DNA from 3 places in the Ensifer sp. LBL genome. Region 1 is predicted to be linked to each of the others. Evidence: predicted binding sites of a transcription regulator. Region 1 holds the regulator's gene; each other region holds the start of a gene.
What was found. The regulator PhoB, encoded in region 1, activates phosphate uptake and scavenging genes when phosphate is short. The targets are predictions, from matches to a motif close to TGTCATNNANCTGTCAT.
Positions count from the first base shown of each region.

Region 1 (2,199 bases):
GGGCTTGCAAAAATGCAACGCCGGCCGAGCAAGTTGGGGAAAACTACGAAATCGATTCGGCCTGATTCCCGGGACTCTTGCCACAGAGTCCAGCGGTCAGTACGTTAACATTCAATTACTAGACGCATGCGGCGGACCTAGTCACCAAAAGAGTTATCGCGTTTGCAACCCCGGGGTTCAGCCGGGGTGCGGTGAGGGATTCTGCCATCCCCAACGCTGAGAACGGAGAGTGCAGAAATGAACTGGACTGACGAGCGGGTGGAGAAACTGAAGAAGCTTTGGTCCGAGGGCCTGAGCGCGAGCCAGATCGCGGCACAGCTCGGCGGCGTCAGCCGTAACGCTGTCATCGGCAAGGTTCACCGCCTGAGCCTGCCAGGTCGCGCCAAGGCCGGCGGTAGCACCACGACGGCGGCCCGTCCGAAGCGCCCGACTTCGGCACCGCGTGCGCCGAACTACGCTTCGCGCGTTTCGGCCCGCCCGGTTGCACGCGCGGCCGGCGCTGTCGTTCTCAAGGAAGAAATCGAAGTCGATCTCGTTGCCGAGCAGGATTTCAGCACCCGGACCGACGTTGTCGTGCCGATGTCGCGCCGCCTCGAGCTGACCCAGCTCACCGAGCGCACCTGCAAGTGGCCGATCGGCGACCCGCTGAAGGAAGAGTTTCACTTCTGCGGCAACGATTCCCCGGAATCCTCGCCTTACTGCACCTTCCATGCGCGGTTGGCCTACCAGCCGTCGGGTGAGCGCCGCAGGGCCCGCTAAGAAGCCGGACAGCATCAATAAAAAAGGGGCCGATCGGCCCCTTTTTTTGTTGGCGACTCCCGGATCTGTCAGCTTTCGAGCGAATAGCCGGCGCCGCGAACGGTGCGGATAACGTCCGGCATGTTCGAGAAATTCAGAGCCTTGCGCAGGCGACCGACATGCACGTCGACGGTGCGTTCGTCGACATAGATGTCATGGCCCCAGACGCCATCCAGAAGCTGCGAGCGCGAGAAGACGCGGCCCGGCGAGGACATCAAGAACTCCAGAAGACGAAACTCGGTCGGGCCGAGGCGCACTTCGCGGCTGCGGCGGTGAACGCGATGGGTCTCGCGGTCGAGTTCGATGTCGCCGCAGCGAAGCAGCGTCGACAGGACCTCGGGCTTTGCCCGGCGCAGCATCGCCTTGACGCGCGCCATCAGCTCCGGCGTGGAGAATGGCTTGACCACATAGTCGTCGGCGCCGGTCGCCAAACCCCGGACGCGCTCGCTTTCCTCGCCGCGCGCCGTCAGCATGATGATCGGCAGGCGCTCCGTCTCGGGGCGCTGGCGCAGCCGGCGGCAAAGCTCGATGCCGGAAACACCGGGCAGCATCCAGTCGAGGATGAGCAGGTCGGGCAGCCGCTCCTGAAGCCGGATCTCCGCCTCGTCGCCCCTCAGGATCGTGTCGACGTCGAAGCCCTCGGCTTCCAGATTGTAACGCAGCAGAACGCTCAGCGCCTCTTCGTCTTCGACTACGGCGATTTTTGGCAACATCAGGTAACGTCTCCTTACCGCGGGCGACCCTTGGGCTCATCGGCCCGGCCGGCGCTCAGACACTCTAAATCTGGAGCACGTCCGCCGATTTCAAAGGCGGGGCGAAAACCGCGTGCTTCAGATACAGGAATTCGGGGCCGCGACCGAAGCCGCGACCGGATCAGATTTCAAAGGGCATGCATGCTTACGGCGCGCTCGGCGCTCAGTCGTTGACCGAGCCCAGTGTCGAAGTGGTGTCATCCTTCGGACGCTCGCCTTCCGGCTGAGCACCCGTCGCCATGTAATAGATCGTCTCAGCGATATTGGTCGCGTGGTCGCCGATGCGCTCGATGTTCTTGGCGCAGAACAGAAGATGCGTGCAGGGCGTGATGTTGCGCGGATCTTCCATCATGTAGGTCAGAAGCTCGCGGAACAGCGAGGTGTAGATCGCATCGATCTCCTCGTCGCGCTCGCGGATGCTGTTGGCCTTCTCCGGCGAGCGCGAAGCGTAGACGTCGAGCACTTCCTTGAGCTGGACCAGAGCCAGCTCTGCCAGGTGCTCCAGGCCGCGGGCGAGCTTGCGCGGAATGCCGGATCCGGCAACCGCGATCACGCGCTTGGCGGTGTTCTTGCCAAGGTCGCCGACGCGTTCCAGATCGGAGGCGATGCGGATCGAACCCATGATCTCGCGCAGGTCGGCGGCGACCGG
Region 1 covers NZ_JBNDJY010000001.1:1,001,456-1,003,654, forward strand. Annotated here, with positions in the region: gene OKW20_RS04895 (GcrA family cell cycle regulator) at 238-759, shown strand; gene phoB (phosphate regulon transcriptional regulator PhoB) at 828-1,511, opposite strand; gene phoU (phosphate signaling complex protein PhoU) at 1,714-2,199, opposite strand, start outside.

Region 2 (2,199 bases), on a different contig from region 1:
AAATACGCTCGCCGTCGCCATCTGCAAGGCGCGTTCCTCTGAAAGTCCTTCAAGGATTCGGGCGAGAAACACCGCCGCCAACAGGTCGCCCGTGCCGTTCGGCGGGTTTTCGACCAGACGATGTTCGGCAAGCAGCGCGTGGTTGCCCGAAAGAAAGAGATTGCCGGTCCCGCCGCTCATCATCGGCACGGCGGACGTCACCAGCACGCGGGCCGGACCAAGGCCGAGCGCCGCGTCGAGGATCGCCGTGTTCGTCTCCAGCGTCGCGCCAGCGAGCCAAGCAAGCTCGTAGCGGTTCGGGGTCGCAAGATTTGCAAGCGGCAGCAGGCGGTCGCGAATGGCAACCGCCGTGGTTTCCGGCACATAGAGACCACCGGCATCGCCGACCACGGGGTCGCAGGCATAGATCAGCTTGGGATTGCGCTCCTTCAGCGCCGTCACCAGCCGCGCCACAGCTTCCGCCTGTCCCGCCGAGCCGAGGTAGCCCGAAAGCACGGCGCGCACCTCTCCGGCCCAGGGTGCTGCAATGAGGTCATCGATCACCGCCCCGAAATCCTGATCGGAAATGGCGATCCGCGTCGAGCGGCCATGGCCCGGATGCCAGGGGAGGATGACGGTCGGCAGGGCCCAGACCGGATGCCCCAGGGTCTCCAGCGCGAAGACCACGGCCCTGTTGCCCACCTTGCCGCGCACGACATGGCTCGAGATGACGATGACGGCGCCGGGCAGGGAAGGCATTTCGGGCATCGACCAGTCCAATCCTACGATCTCGAAACTCTGTTCACCCGACTGTCACCGCCCTGTCAACAGCCGATGGCAGATAGGCTCCGGAGAAGCCTCTGGCGTTTTCGTGCTTTTTCTTCGATTTTCGAGCAATTTTCGCGAAATTACCTTCGATTTAAATGGATTTAAGCTGTTTTCACGTGAAATTCTCCGATTTTGGGCTCGATTTTGCCGAAATCAGCGTAAAAAGCGGTCGCCATTAGCCATGGTTCTGATAGGGTTTGGCCTATCATGAATGGGAGAGACTTCATGGGCGTGAAATACAATCCGAAGCGGGACAGACACATCGACGCAGCGAAGGCGGCCGCCATCAAACTGGGCGTCGAGGCGCTGGCGCCGGAGATCCTCTTCGGTGGGGCCAGCAACGATGACCTCGATCTCTATTCGGCGGACATGCTGGCGCTGACCGCAGCCCATGCGGCTCGTGAACTCGCCCGCTGGGACGGCGGCAAGCCGCAGGTTTCGGTCGAAGCCGTCGCCGGCATCGCGCCGGGTGGTACCGAGGTATCGGTCATCGCCGTAACCGAACGCAACATGCCGTTCCTCTATGACTCGGTCATGGGGGAAATCACCAGCACCCACCGTGACATTCACCTCGCGATCCATCCCATCCTGGTCAAGGAACCGGGCAAGCCGGCAAAGCTCTTCGATCCGGAAGAGGAAAGCGATCCGTCGCACCGCGTCAGCCATATCCAGATCCACCTGACCAAGCTTGCGCCCGTCGAGGCGGAGCAGCTCAGCAACCGCATCCGCGACGTGCTGGAGCAGGTCCACCAGACCGTGCACGACTGGCCGGCGATGACGACCTTGCTCGATCAGGCCATGTCGGAACTCGAAACCTACAACGCGACGCGCAAGAAGAGCGACCGCGACGAGGCGCTCGCCTTCCTTCGCTGGCTGCGAGACAACAACTTCACCTTCCTCGGCATGCGCGAATACACCTATTCGGGCAAGGGCGAGAAGGCAGCCGTCGAACGCGGCAAGGGCAGGGGCCTCGGCATCCTCTCCAACCCGGATGTGCGCGTTCTGCGCCAGGGCAAGGACGCGGTGCTGACCACACCTGAAATTCTCGCCTTCCTCGATGGCCCCGATTTTCTGATCGTCACCAAGGCCAACGTCAAGTCGGTCGTGCATCGCCGCGCCTACATGGACTATATCGGCGTCAAGCGCTTCGACGCCGACGGCAACGTCGCTGGCGAGTTGCGCATCGTCGGCCTGTTCACCTCCTCGGCCTACACCCGCCAGGCAGCTGAAATTCCGCTTCTGCGCCACAAGATCGAAAAGATCGTCGATCACTTCGGCTACGATCCGCAAAGCCATTCCGGCAAGATGCTGGCCAACACGCTGGAATCCTATCCGCGCGACGACCTGTTCCAGATCGATGTCGGCCTGCTGGCCGCCTTCTGCGAACAGATC
Region 2 covers NZ_JBNDJY010000006.1:108,406-110,604, reverse strand. Annotated here, with positions in the region: gene pdxY (pyridoxal kinase PdxY) at 1-747, opposite strand, end outside; gene OKW20_RS23645 (NAD-glutamate dehydrogenase) at 1,033-2,199, shown strand, end outside.
Region 2: the regulator PhoB is predicted to act here: its motif matches at 791-807, upstream of OKW20_RS23645 (NAD-glutamate dehydrogenase).

Region 3 (2,199 bases), on a different contig from region 1:
GGATCAGATAGTCGCCTTCGAAGTCCTCGCCGCTGGCAACCGTGCCCGCGGAGATATCGGCAATCTTGCCGTCGCGGATCAGCACCGAACCATCGAGGATACTATCCTCGAGGACGATGCGGGCGTTGGTCAAAACCTGTTCTTTGCTCATCTCATGCGATCTTTCGTTGGGTGTCGCTGCCGAGCGGCAGCAAGGAGCGGACAGTAAAGGGTGCGCCGCGCTCCGGTTCGACGAAGAGCGCGACTGACGTGACGTGAAGTGGTTTGCCGATATGCTCGGCAAAGGTGGTTTCGAGCGCGGTACGCATCACGCCGCCGGTTTCCGTGGGTACCGGGCCGGTCAAGGTCAGGTGGAACTGGAACTCTTCGAAAACATAGGGATAGCCCCATTCTCTGAGGTAGCGCCTCTGGCGCTCAGGCAGGCTGTTTGGCTTGCGGCGGGCAAAGTCGGCGTCCGACAGCGGCGCACGGAACGGGTCGAAGCGGTGAACGGCGTCTTCGGCCAAATCCTGCAGGTCGGCGCAAGGCGCGGACGGCACGAGAGCGAAGAACGGACCCAACTGATGCAGCACGATCTCGGGGATCTCGAACGGGTCGAGGTCGGCGGCAAAGCACTCGAAAATACTGAGAAGCTCGTCTTCGTCCCGGCCTTCGGCAAGTTCGAAAGGCGCCTTCAGTGTGCCGTGAAAACCGTAGCGCCGCGGGTCGGCCGTCAGTGCGCGTTGCGTCTCTTCGTCAATCCCGGCGATCGTCGGAAGCGTGAGGTCTTCGCCGGTAAAGGCATCGCGCCCCAGCCAACGGGACGCGACCTGCGACAGCCGGCTGTCCGCTGGCGGCGCGAAATAGATGGCATAACGCACGGTTTTCACTTTCTTGTAGCGACCGGCCCGCCAGGGCGGCGGGTCGATTGTTTGCGGGATGCGATGCGCAGCTAGCCGATTTCCATGACAACATCATGATGGCGGACACGCAAATGCTTGGCTGTCGTCAATGTGCCTTGCTGCCCATCAGGCGCGAACGGCACGCGTTCGAGATGCTGTCGAAAATAAAGACAACCAGCAAGATCAGAAGCACCATATAGGCGACATTTTCCCAATCGGAATTGGTACGCATCGCTTCCCAGAGTTTCAGGCCGATGCCGCCGGCGCCGACGGCGCCGATGATCGTTGCCGAACGGGTGTTCGATTCCCAGAAATAAAGCGCCTGGCTGGCAAAGACCGGCAACACCTGCGGAAGCACGCCGAAGCGTTGCACCGTAAGCGGCGTCGCCCCGACCGACTTCACGCCTTCGCGCTGCTTGTCGTCGATGTTTTCCAGCGCTTCGGAGTAGAGCTTTCCGAGTGTGCCGGTGTCGGTGAAGAAGATCGCCGAGATACCGGCAAGCGGTCCGGGGCCGAAGGCGCGGGTGAAAAACAGTGCCCAGATGAACATGTCCACCGACCGCAGGAAGTCGAAAAAGCGCTTGACCACCTGGTTGGTCAGGAAGCTCGGGGTGATGTTGCGGGCGGCCAGGAAGCAGAGCGGGAAGGCGATCAGCGACGCAAAGAGCGTGCCGACGAAGGCCATGACGACGGTCTGTAGCAGCTTCGTCCAGACGTCGAGATGCTGCCACTCGGCATTATAGAGGATGTTGTTCCAGGCAAGCGACAGGTTGGAACGGGCCGGATCGATGCGCTCGCCTGATGTGATGAGCGAGGCGACTTCCCCATAGCTTTTTCCGAAGAAGGGCGAGTTGGTGTCGAACAGGAAGTTCGCCCAGCCGAAGAAGCGGTTTCGGACGGAAACCTCGTCGCCTTCGACTTCCGCCCAGCCGGTGGCACCGAAGGCAAGCACGATCTTTTCGCCGGGCCGCTTCTGTGTTGCCCAGGCGGGCAATACGCCCTGCGGCCGCACCGTGTCGGCGCCGTCGACGGCCATGACAAGCGTGTCGCCGCCATGGGTCGCCTTCACCAGGCCATCGGCGATCTCGATCCTGGTCGAGCGGTTGTAGGTGACGACGACGCGCGTCAGGACTTCTTCCGTCCGTGTTTCGACACGGCTCTGCGTTTCCGTGGCGGTGGGGCCGCCGAGCGCGGAACCGGGGGCCATGAAGCTGAAGGACGAGCTAGACTTCGGCTTTGCCACCTGCGCGGTGGCGGCCGGTATTTCGACCTGGCGCGTCACCGTCTGCCTGTCGAGTTCCACCCAATCCGGATTGGG
Region 3 covers NZ_JBNDJY010000008.1:97,851-100,049, reverse strand. Annotated here, with positions in the region: gene OKW20_RS27580 (alpha-D-ribose 1-methylphosphonate 5-triphosphate diphosphatase) at 1-151, opposite strand, end outside; gene OKW20_RS27575 (DUF1045 domain-containing protein) at 153-860, opposite strand; gene phnE (phosphonate ABC transporter, permease protein PhnE) at 988-2,199, opposite strand, start outside.
Region 3: the regulator PhoB is predicted to act here: its motif matches at 945-961, upstream of OKW20_RS27575 (DUF1045 domain-containing protein).